DNA from 4 places in the Limnomicrobium aquaticum genome. Region 4 is predicted to be linked to each of the others. Evidence: riboswitches for the same ligand, from Rfam matches in the RefSeq annotation. Region 4 holds a riboswitch; each other region holds the start of a gene.
The links. Region 4 has a riboswitch for cobalamin ahead of cobU (bifunctional adenosylcobinamide kinase/adenosylcobinamide-phosphate guanylyltransferase). Riboswitches for the same ligand answer to the same signal wherever they lie in the genome.

Region 1 (2,189 bases), on a different contig from region 4:
CTTCGTCATCGAGACGGGCCATCCCGCGCATCAGGCCGGCGACCAGTTCTTCTATGTCGTGCTCGATGCGATGAACCTCTATCTCGCCGAACAGCGCTACGATCTGGTGATCCTGCCCTGCCATTCGGCGGACGATCCGGTCGAGTTCCTGTCGCGTGTCATCGCGCGCGGCATCGTCGATGCGCTGGTGATGACCGCCACGCGCCGCGTCGATCACCGCATCGCGCAACTGGCGAAGTCGAAACTCCCTTTCATGACGCTCGGCCGCAGCGAGACGCCGGGCAATTATTCCTGGATCGACCTTGATTTCGAGGGCGTGGCGCGCCGCTCGGTGCAGGAGGCCGTGAAGCTCGGCCACCGGCGCATCGCCGTCGGTTTGCCGGATAACGATGTCGCGCTCGGCTATCACTATAAGGCCGGTTATCTGAAGGGCCTGGCGGAGGCGGGTATCCCGGTGGATGAGAGCCTGCTCATCCGCGTGCCGACCAGCGAACTCGGCGGCTTCAGCCTCGGCAAGCAGGTGGCTGGCATGGCGGGCCAGCCGACGGCGCTGCTGCTCTGCTCCGAAGTGACGGCCGCCGGCGTCTATGCGGCCTTCGCAGAAATGGGGATTGAGGCCGGCAGGGATATTTCTGTCGTTGCCTTCCGCGAAAACCCGCTGATGCGCTTTCTCAATCCTGCGCCCGCCTGTTTCCGGCTCGACCTCGATGCGCTCGGCACGCGGCTGGGTGAAACGGTGCTCGATCTTCTGTCGCCTGACGAGGAGATCGGCCGCCGCCGGGGCGAGATCGTGCCGCTGACTTTCGTGCAGGGCAAGTCGCTTCAGCCGCCGCGCAATCCCGCGTGAGCCCGACAAATTAGCCTTGTCGTCACCAGCGAGCTTGACGCCTTCCGATTATGTAATGTAATAACATTACGTAATGAAGCGACGGCGGTCGTGCTTGACAATTGTCCGGCGCGGCGCATAACTGGCGGTGACGGTTCCTGAAGGCCAAGCCGGAAGGATTAATAGGGAACATGGTGAGGACGACCCGAATGGGGCCGAAACCATGGCTGCCCCCGCAACTGTAAGCGGTGAGGCTCTGTCAACGATGCCACTGGCCTGAACAAGGCCGGGAAGGCAGATAGAGCTTTGGACCCGCAAGCCAGGAGACCTGCCGTCAAGACACGTAGCAACCGGACGGGGTGTGCCGGGAAGTGCTGATGACCATCGGGCGCGTTTTGGCGTTCTGATGGCCGATCATCCTTCTCCAGCGCCGATTGCCGAGAGATGAGATGACCTTGACTGCGCTCAAAGCCCAGGACCTGACCTTCCGCACCGCAAACGGCGCGTCGATTGTCGATTGCGTTTCACTCGACATCCGCAACGGCGATCGCCTGGCCATCATCGGCCCGAACGGGGCAGGCAAGACGACGCTGCTGAAACTGATGTGCGGCATGAGCCGCCCGTATGCCGGTTCCGTCGAGCTTGACGGCAAGCCGCTTCATGGTCTCAAACCCATCGATCGCGCCCGCCAGATTGCCGTCGTCGGCCAGGCCGACCAGCCGGACCGGCGCATTTCGGTTCGCGATTACGTCGCGCTCGGCCGCATTCCGCATGCGATGCGCAAGACGCGCGCGGAGGAGGCCGCGTTGATCGACGCGGCCATGGAACGCACAGGACTTTCAGCTCTCGCCAGGCGCGAAATGGGACTTCTCTCCGGCGGCGAGCGCCAGCGGGCGCAGATTGCCCGCGCGCTGGCGCAGGAGCCACGCTTTCTTTTCCTAGACGAGCCGACGAACCATCTCGACCCGCGTGCTCGCGGTGCGCTGCTGGCGCTGGTCGCGGAACTCGATCTGACGGTGGTTGCCGTTCTCCACGATCTCAATCTCGTGCCGGATTTCGCCACCCGCGTGGCCGTCATGCGCGACGGCCGGCTCGTCTCCTCGGACGAGAGCCTGTCGCGCGATCTGGTGCGCGAGGTCTTCGGTATCGATCTGCTGCGCCTGCCGCATCCGCATGAAAACCGCGAGCTGACGGTTTTCGACCTTTCCATGACCCATCACTGACCGAGAGAACCATCATGAGACGCCTGACCCTCGGCCTGCTGCTGTCGCTGGCCGCAAGCTCCGCCTTTGCCTTTCCTGTCACGGTCGATAGCTGCGGTAAGCCGCTGACCTTCGAGGCCGCCCCGAAGCGGGCCGTCATC
Region 2 (2,189 bases), 1.0 Mb from region 4:
GGAAACGCCGAGATCTTCGCCGGGCGCGATGAAGTTGACGAAGGATTTCACCGTCTCCACCGGTTTCAGGCCGATATGGACGGTGACGGGATGCGGCAGGATCGCTTGCCGCGTGTTGACATGAAGCATGGGAAAATTCCGCTTGGCTGGCGGATTGCGCCGCCTCGATGAGGGTGTGGCGCGGATCCGCTCGTGACAGAGGGCGCCGCACGACAAGGTCGCGGCGCCGGTTCGGTCTGTCAGGCGGATGCGGGTGGTGCGCGCGGGCCGGCGCCGGGCGGATAAAGACGGTGGCGAAGCGCATCCGGTCGCGCCGGATCGAGCCCTTCGGCCACGATGACGAGGCGCGCGCCGGCCGTCTCGGCTGGAACGGGCAGGATCACGTCATGATGATGAAGCCCGAGACTGTCGGCCCCCAGCTTGACGATCTTGCCCTGGCCGGAGCCATCTGGAATGGTGACGCAGAGCGACGGCAGCGAGCCGTCCGGCAGCATGTAGGCTGCGATTTCTTCGCTCGACAGCGCGCGCGAATTGGCCTCCGCCGGGGCTGAAAGCGCAAGCGACAGGAGAGCGATCGCGCAGAAGAAGCGCGTCACGATCCCCGTCAATGTCGCCCGTTTCGACTGCATCGGCAGATAAATTCCCTCGTCCTTCACCACGGATAGGCCGCAGGACGTGAAACGTCAATGCGGCATTCTTGCCCAATCGGTGGGGTGATTCTCCATCCGTTATCAGACCGGATAGCTCAGATCGCGACGGAAGACTTTGCGCTGGCGCAACTCCACAAGTCTGTGGCGCTCACCCGCTTGCCCGCGGCCAACAAACCATCTAGCACTTGTCACAGTGGTTCCATCGCGCCTTGAGGCGCGAGGATTAAAAGGGAACACGGTGAGGCGTATCCATCAGGACCCGAAACCGTGGCTGCCCCCGCAACTGTGAGCGGAGAGCCTTCCTTCGAATGCCATTGGTCTGAGGCATGTCCCTGCGCGACATGCCAGCAAAGATGACCGATAAGGCGAAGGAAAAGGCGAAGACCCGCAAGCCAGGAGACCTGCCATGGACCGCCGCAGCCACAAGGCTGCGGTTCGACAAAACACCTTTTGCGCGGTGGGCGCAAAGCAAGGAAACGAATATGCATATCGAACCTGGAATCATCGATCCCCTGCGCGTGGCAGCCGCCAATGCCGCAGCACTCGCCGTTGTGGCCACGCAGCTCCCGGCGCTCGTCCGCGCGCCGCTCAACATCGTCAAGACCGGCCTTGCGGCGGTGGTCTTTTCCGTCCTCATGCAGTCCTGGCATCTCGCCGTCGGCCCGTCCGAACTGCATCTGATCGGCGCAACGACCGTCTACCTGCTCTTCGGCTTTACGCCGGCCATGCTGGGCTTCGCGCTCGGCCTCCTGCTGCAGGGCTTCTTCTTCGAGCCGCAGGATCTCCTCCATCTCGGCGTCAACTCGCTCTCCCTCATGCTGCCGCTGGTGGCCGTCCACGAGACCTTCGGCAAGCGCCTCTTTGCCGCAAACGCGGCTGACCGCTTCAGCTTCGCCCGCGTGCTGCGCATCGATGCGGTCTATTATGCCGGCGTCTCCGCCATGGTTGCCTTCTGGCTGATGATCTCGAATGACAGTTTCGCCCTTGTCGACTGGGGCCGCTGGGCGCTCGCCTACATGCCCGTCTTCGGTCTCGAGGCGCTGATCACTTTCACGACGGTGACGATCATGAAGACCTGGCGCAATTCGGGCGCGCTCGCCCGCTTCACGGAGCTTGGCCGGCTGAACTTCGCCTGATCCAATTACTGTTTCACCCTTTGGAAAGGGCGGGCTCCTCGCGGAGCCCGCCCTTCTTTCGTGATGCACAGTTTCAGGATATGAGGAAAAAAATCCCAAAACATTCGTCAAATTTCCGAAAACTTAAGAAAAAACAATCATAGATTGCTGAGGGCGGCTTCCAAACATCCATGGAATCCCTCTAGGGTGTATGAATAAATTCCTATCACGTAGGAGGCTTTCATGAATCTCAGCAAAGATCCGGGGGCGGCAGAGCGCACCGAACCCCGCGCGCCGAGGCGGCAACCTGCCCGGCAACCGCTTTCGGCGCTGCGCGATGCGCGGCCGGAACGCATCATCTGCCAGTCGGTGCGGCTGATGACGGCGGAATTTCTCTTCGTCTGCAGCGACCGCATCGGCATGC
Region 3 (2,189 bases), 200 kb from region 4:
CTGCATTTCTACGAGCGGAAGGGATTGATCGCGGCCGAGCGCACGGCCGGGAAACAAAGGATCTATCCCCGCGCCGTCCTGCGGCGAATTGCTGTCATCAAGGTGGCTCAGAGCGTAGGCATTCCGCTTTCGGAGATCGCTGCTGCCCTTGCGATCCTTCCGTCCGGCGAAATGCCGTCTACACAGGACTGGGCGCGTCTGGCGGAACGGTGGCATGACAGCCTCAGCAGACGCATCGCGCTTCTGACGGCGCTCCGGGACAAGATGTCCTTGTGCATCGGCTGCGGATGTCTCAGCGTGGAGAGGTGTCCCTTGCTGAACAAGGACGACCACCTTGCAGAATCGGGCTCCGGTGCCCTTCTTCTGAAGCCATAAGCCTAATGAAATGGGAAATCACCTGCCCCCTTCGCCCTGCCAGCCCTCCTCGAACACCAGCTCCTCAAGCGGCAGCCGTTGCCGCCAGCCCTTGAGGGCCAGTTCCGGCTCCGTATAGAGCCTGTCGACAAAGCCGACGCAAAGCCAGGCGATGATCTGGACATGCGTCGGAATCCCAAGGCAGGCCTTGACCTCGTCTTCATGGAAGATGCTGACCCAACCGACGCCCACGCCCTCCGCGCGGGCCGCGAGCCAGAGATTCTGCACCGCACAGACGGTGGAATAGGCATCCATTCTGAGATTATGCGTGCGCCCCAGGATCACCCTGCCGCCCCGCGTCGGATCGCAGGTGACGCAGATAGACAGCGGCGCCTGTTCAATACCTTCGAGCTTCAGCCGCAGATAGGCCGCCTGCCGCTCGTCCTCGAACATCGCCGCAGCTTCCGCATTGGCGCGGGCAAAGGCCTGCGCGACACGCGCCCTGGTCTCGGGCTTCCGCACAAGAATGAAATTCCAGGGCTGCATGAAGCCGACGGAAGGCGCGCTATGGGCCGCGTTCAAAAGGCGTTGGACAAGGTCATCCGGCAAGGGTGTCGGCAGAAACTGGCTGCGGACATCGCGGCGCGTCTGGATAGCGCGGTAAACGGCCGCCCGCTCATCGGATGAAAAGGCTCCCGCCTCGGCGAGCGCATCGCACTCTGCCGCAAGATCAAGCTTCGCCATCGCAAATCCCCGCAATGCGAAACCCGCCCGCCGTCCGCGCAGGCTGAGGCTATCTCGCCAGGCCGGTCTTCTGGCTTGAGGATCAACCGCCAGAGTCGCTTGGGCCTTCCCGGATCACTCCAGTGGCCTGTAGCCCGCCCAAAAAGAGCGATGGCTCCAACATGCGACCAGCGTCCCCTCTCACAGCGTTGGGCACGCGCCGGATTTTGACCGGCTTCCCGATTCTCCCGCTTGCGCGGGCACCTGACACGGAAGGAGATTGCATAGGGAGAGTGGGAAGGCAAGGGAGGACGCCCTCCTCTCCCTTTGTGGAAGAGGATAGCATGCCCCAATAAGCCGAAGGCGATTGGCCCGGCAGGCCGAAGGCGATTGGCCCGGCAGGCTTGGTGAGGTGTGATTGCGTCAGATGCTTGGGGGCCCAATCGGGACCCCTCACCTGGAAAATCTGGCACTTAGCTAAAGCTAAGGTGCTGATTTTCCGTCCTCTCCCACACGGGGAGAGGCGCGACTCAAAACAGCCCCACCTTGCGGCACTCGCGCTCGGCCTCATACCGGCTGACCCCGATATCCGCGAGCTGCTCGTCGGTCAGTTCCGAAAGCGCAATGCGCGAGCGATTGAGAACGAAGGCCCAGCGGAGTGCGGCAAGGACTTTCGCAACGCGGGTACCAAATGTCACGGTCGTGACCGGGGCCCGTTCGAGCGATACACCGTCCATCATTGTCTCCATCGTTTCCATCATTGTCACCCTTCTTGCGGACCTTTCTTGCCTACCGCTGAAACCTAGCTATAATGCCTTATCAATTGACTCGCAGATTGCTGCAATACGGATAATTGTCACCATGACAAATTGGCTACCATCACTGCAGGAAGGTTCGGGACCGCTCTATGTGCGGCTGGCCGATCAGATCGAGGCCGACATCGCCGCCGGCATTCTGCCGCCCGGCGCAAAGCTTCCGCCCCAGCGCGACTTGGCCTATGACATCAAGGTGACAATCGGTACAATTGGCCGGGCCTATGCCCTGGTGCGCGAACGTGGCCTTGTCTCGGGCGAGGTTGGGCGCGGCACGTATGTCCTGCAGCAACAGGAGGA
Region 4 (2,189 bases):
GGCTGGTCTCAAAGGGCGCGGGCGCGTTGAAGGTGGCGGTGCCCATGCTGCCGCGCATTGCCAATTTCGACGATCTCGATCCGCTGGTGGCGGAGGAGCAGGTGGAGCTTGTCTTCGTCAAGCCGGGCGAGCCATTGCCCGCCGATGCCGGGCTTGTCGTACTTCCGGGCTCCAAGTCCACGATTGGCGACCTGAAGGCGCTCCGCGCCCTTGGCTGGGATCGCGATCTTCTCGCGCACCGCCGCCGGGGCGGCCGGGTGATCGGCATTTGCGGCGGTTACCAGATGCTCGGCAACCGGATCACGGACCCGCTCGGACTGGAAGGCGAGGAGCGGGAGATTGCGGGGCTCGGGCTTCTTGATGTCGAAACGGAGATGGCGCCGGAAAAGACGGTGCGGAATTCCTCTGCGCGCTCGCTGGAATATGACACACCGCTCACGGGCTATGAAATCCACCTCGGTGTAACGCAGGGTGTTGATTGCTCCCGACCTTCCGTGTCCATCGACAACCGGGCCGATGGCGCGATCTCGAGCGATGGGCGCGTGATGGGGACCTATCTGCATGGGCTCTTCGGCTCGGATGCGTACAGGCGGGCGCTTCTCGCCAGCTTCGGGGTTGAAGGTGGTGCTCAATCATATCGCCAGACGGTCGATCAGGCGCTTGATCAGGTGGCGGAGGAGCTTGAGGCGGTGCTGGACAAGCGGTGGCTCGGCAGTCTGCTCGATTGACATGCGCGTCCATCGCGCCTAACCCTTTTCCCGTTACTTGAATGGTTTCTCCGGGCAACCGGAGACGAAGAGGGAATGCGACGAAAGCCGCTTCATGCGGATTTCCAATCGCAGCCGACCCCGCGACTGTAGAACGGTGAGGTCGGCCCGTCACGCAAATCTGAAACTGCAATGGGTGCGGGCGTCAGGAATGCGCGAAAAGCCACTGGCATGCATGTCTTGAACAACCGGGGCCGGACGCCTCTTTTTCTACGAATCGTCCACCTCTCAAGATGCGCAGCAATGCCGGGAAGGCGAGGGCCGCCGATGGTCTTTTTCTAGACCGGGAGCCGTGAGCCAGGAGACCTGCCATTCTCCGTTCAGATCAGGCGCTCGCAGCACGGAGGTTGTCTTGGCGCAGGTTTTCAACGCTCCATCGAGAGCGGCGCGATGACGCGCAGCACATTCATTCTCGGCGGTGCCCGCTCGGGCAAATCCGCGCTTGCCGAACGGCTGGCGCGCGAGAGCGGCCTGCTGCTTCACTATATCGCGACCGGCCAGGCCTGGGACGCGGAGATGCGCGAGCGCATCGGCCAGCATCAAAGCCGGCGCGGGCCGGAATGGACGACCATCGAAGCGCCGCTTGAACTCACCTGCGCGATCACTCCACTGGACTTCGAGGAGAATACCATTCTCATCGATTGCCTGACGCTGTGGGTTACCAATCTGATGATGGCGGAGCGCGACGTGGACGACGCCTTCGACCGGCTAGTCTCCGCGATTGCCGGCGCAAAGGCGCGGATTTTCATCGTTTCCAATGAAGTCGGTCTCGGCATCGTGCCGGATAATGCCATGGCGCGCGCCTTTCGCGACCATGCCGGCCGGCTACACCAGAAAATCGCGGCTGTGGCCGACGAGGTTTATTTCGTGGCGGCCGGGCTGCCGCTCAAGATGAAGGGTTGACGAGAATGCAGAAGATACCGGCCACCGTAATCACGGGCTTTCTGGGTGCTGGCAAGACAACGATGATCCGCAATCTGCTGTCCAATGCGGGCGGCAAGAAGATCGCGCTGATCATCAACGAATTCGGCGATCTGGGCGTCGATGGCGAGGTGCTGAAGGGCTGCGGCGCGGAGAACTGCACCGAGGACGACATCATCGAACTCAACAATGGCTGCATCTGCTGCACGGTTGCTGATGATTTCATCCCGACGATGGAAAAGCTGCTGGGGCGCGACAACCTGCCGGATCACATCGTCATCGAAACCTCCGGTCTCGCCCTGCCACAGCCGCTCGTCGCCGCCTTTAACTGGCCGGGGATCAAGACGCGCGTGACGGTGGATGGTGTCATCACCGTGGTGGACAGCGCCGCCGTGGCAGCCGGGCGCTTTGCCGACGACCATGATGCCATCGACGCGCAGCGCGCCGAGGACGAGGGGCTGGACCACGAAAGCCCGCTGGAAGAGCTATTCGAAGACCAGC

Region 1: linked by a shared signal. The riboswitch ahead of ABID16_RS13410 (ABC transporter ATP-binding protein) and the one ahead of cobU (bifunctional adenosylcobinamide kinase/adenosylcobinamide-phosphate guanylyltransferase) in region 4 are both predicted to bind cobalamin.
Region 2: linked by a shared signal. The riboswitch ahead of ABID16_RS08130 (energy-coupling factor ABC transporter permease) and the one ahead of cobU (bifunctional adenosylcobinamide kinase/adenosylcobinamide-phosphate guanylyltransferase) in region 4 are both predicted to bind cobalamin.
Region 3: linked by a shared signal. The riboswitch ahead of bluB (5,6-dimethylbenzimidazole synthase) and the one ahead of cobU (bifunctional adenosylcobinamide kinase/adenosylcobinamide-phosphate guanylyltransferase) in region 4 are both predicted to bind cobalamin.

The regions. Positions count from the first base shown of each region.
Region 1 is NZ_JBEPMB010000003.1:388,105-390,293, forward strand. Features, by position in the region: gene ABID16_RS13405 (substrate-binding domain-containing protein) at 1-847, shown strand, start outside; cobalamin riboswitch at 962-1,176, shown strand; gene ABID16_RS13410 (ABC transporter ATP-binding protein) at 1,276-2,049, shown strand; gene ABID16_RS13415 (ABC transporter substrate-binding protein) at 2,064-2,189, shown strand, end outside.
Region 2 is NZ_JBEPMB010000001.1:1,623,758-1,625,946, reverse strand. Features, by position in the region: gene ABID16_RS08140 (Crp/Fnr family transcriptional regulator) at 1-129, opposite strand, end outside; gene ABID16_RS08135 (hypothetical protein) at 240-629, opposite strand; cobalamin riboswitch at 836-1,073, shown strand; gene ABID16_RS08130 (energy-coupling factor ABC transporter permease) at 1,133-1,786, shown strand; gene ABID16_RS08125 (helix-turn-helix domain-containing protein) at 2,009-2,189, shown strand, end outside.
Region 3 is NZ_JBEPMB010000001.1:814,924-817,112, reverse strand. Features, by position in the region: gene soxR (redox-sensitive transcriptional activator SoxR) at 1-375, shown strand, start outside; gene bluB (5,6-dimethylbenzimidazole synthase) at 394-1,098, opposite strand; cobalamin riboswitch at 1,142-1,360, opposite strand; gene ABID16_RS04050 (DUF1127 domain-containing protein) at 1,608-1,838, opposite strand; gene ABID16_RS04045 (aminotransferase-like domain-containing protein) at 1,939-2,189, shown strand, end outside.
Region 4 is NZ_JBEPMB010000001.1:619,714-621,902, forward strand. Features, by position in the region: gene ABID16_RS03080 (cobyric acid synthase) at 1-728, shown strand, start outside; cobalamin riboswitch at 754-1,095, shown strand; gene cobU (bifunctional adenosylcobinamide kinase/adenosylcobinamide-phosphate guanylyltransferase) at 1,158-1,670, shown strand; gene cobW (cobalamin biosynthesis protein CobW) at 1,676-2,189, shown strand, end outside.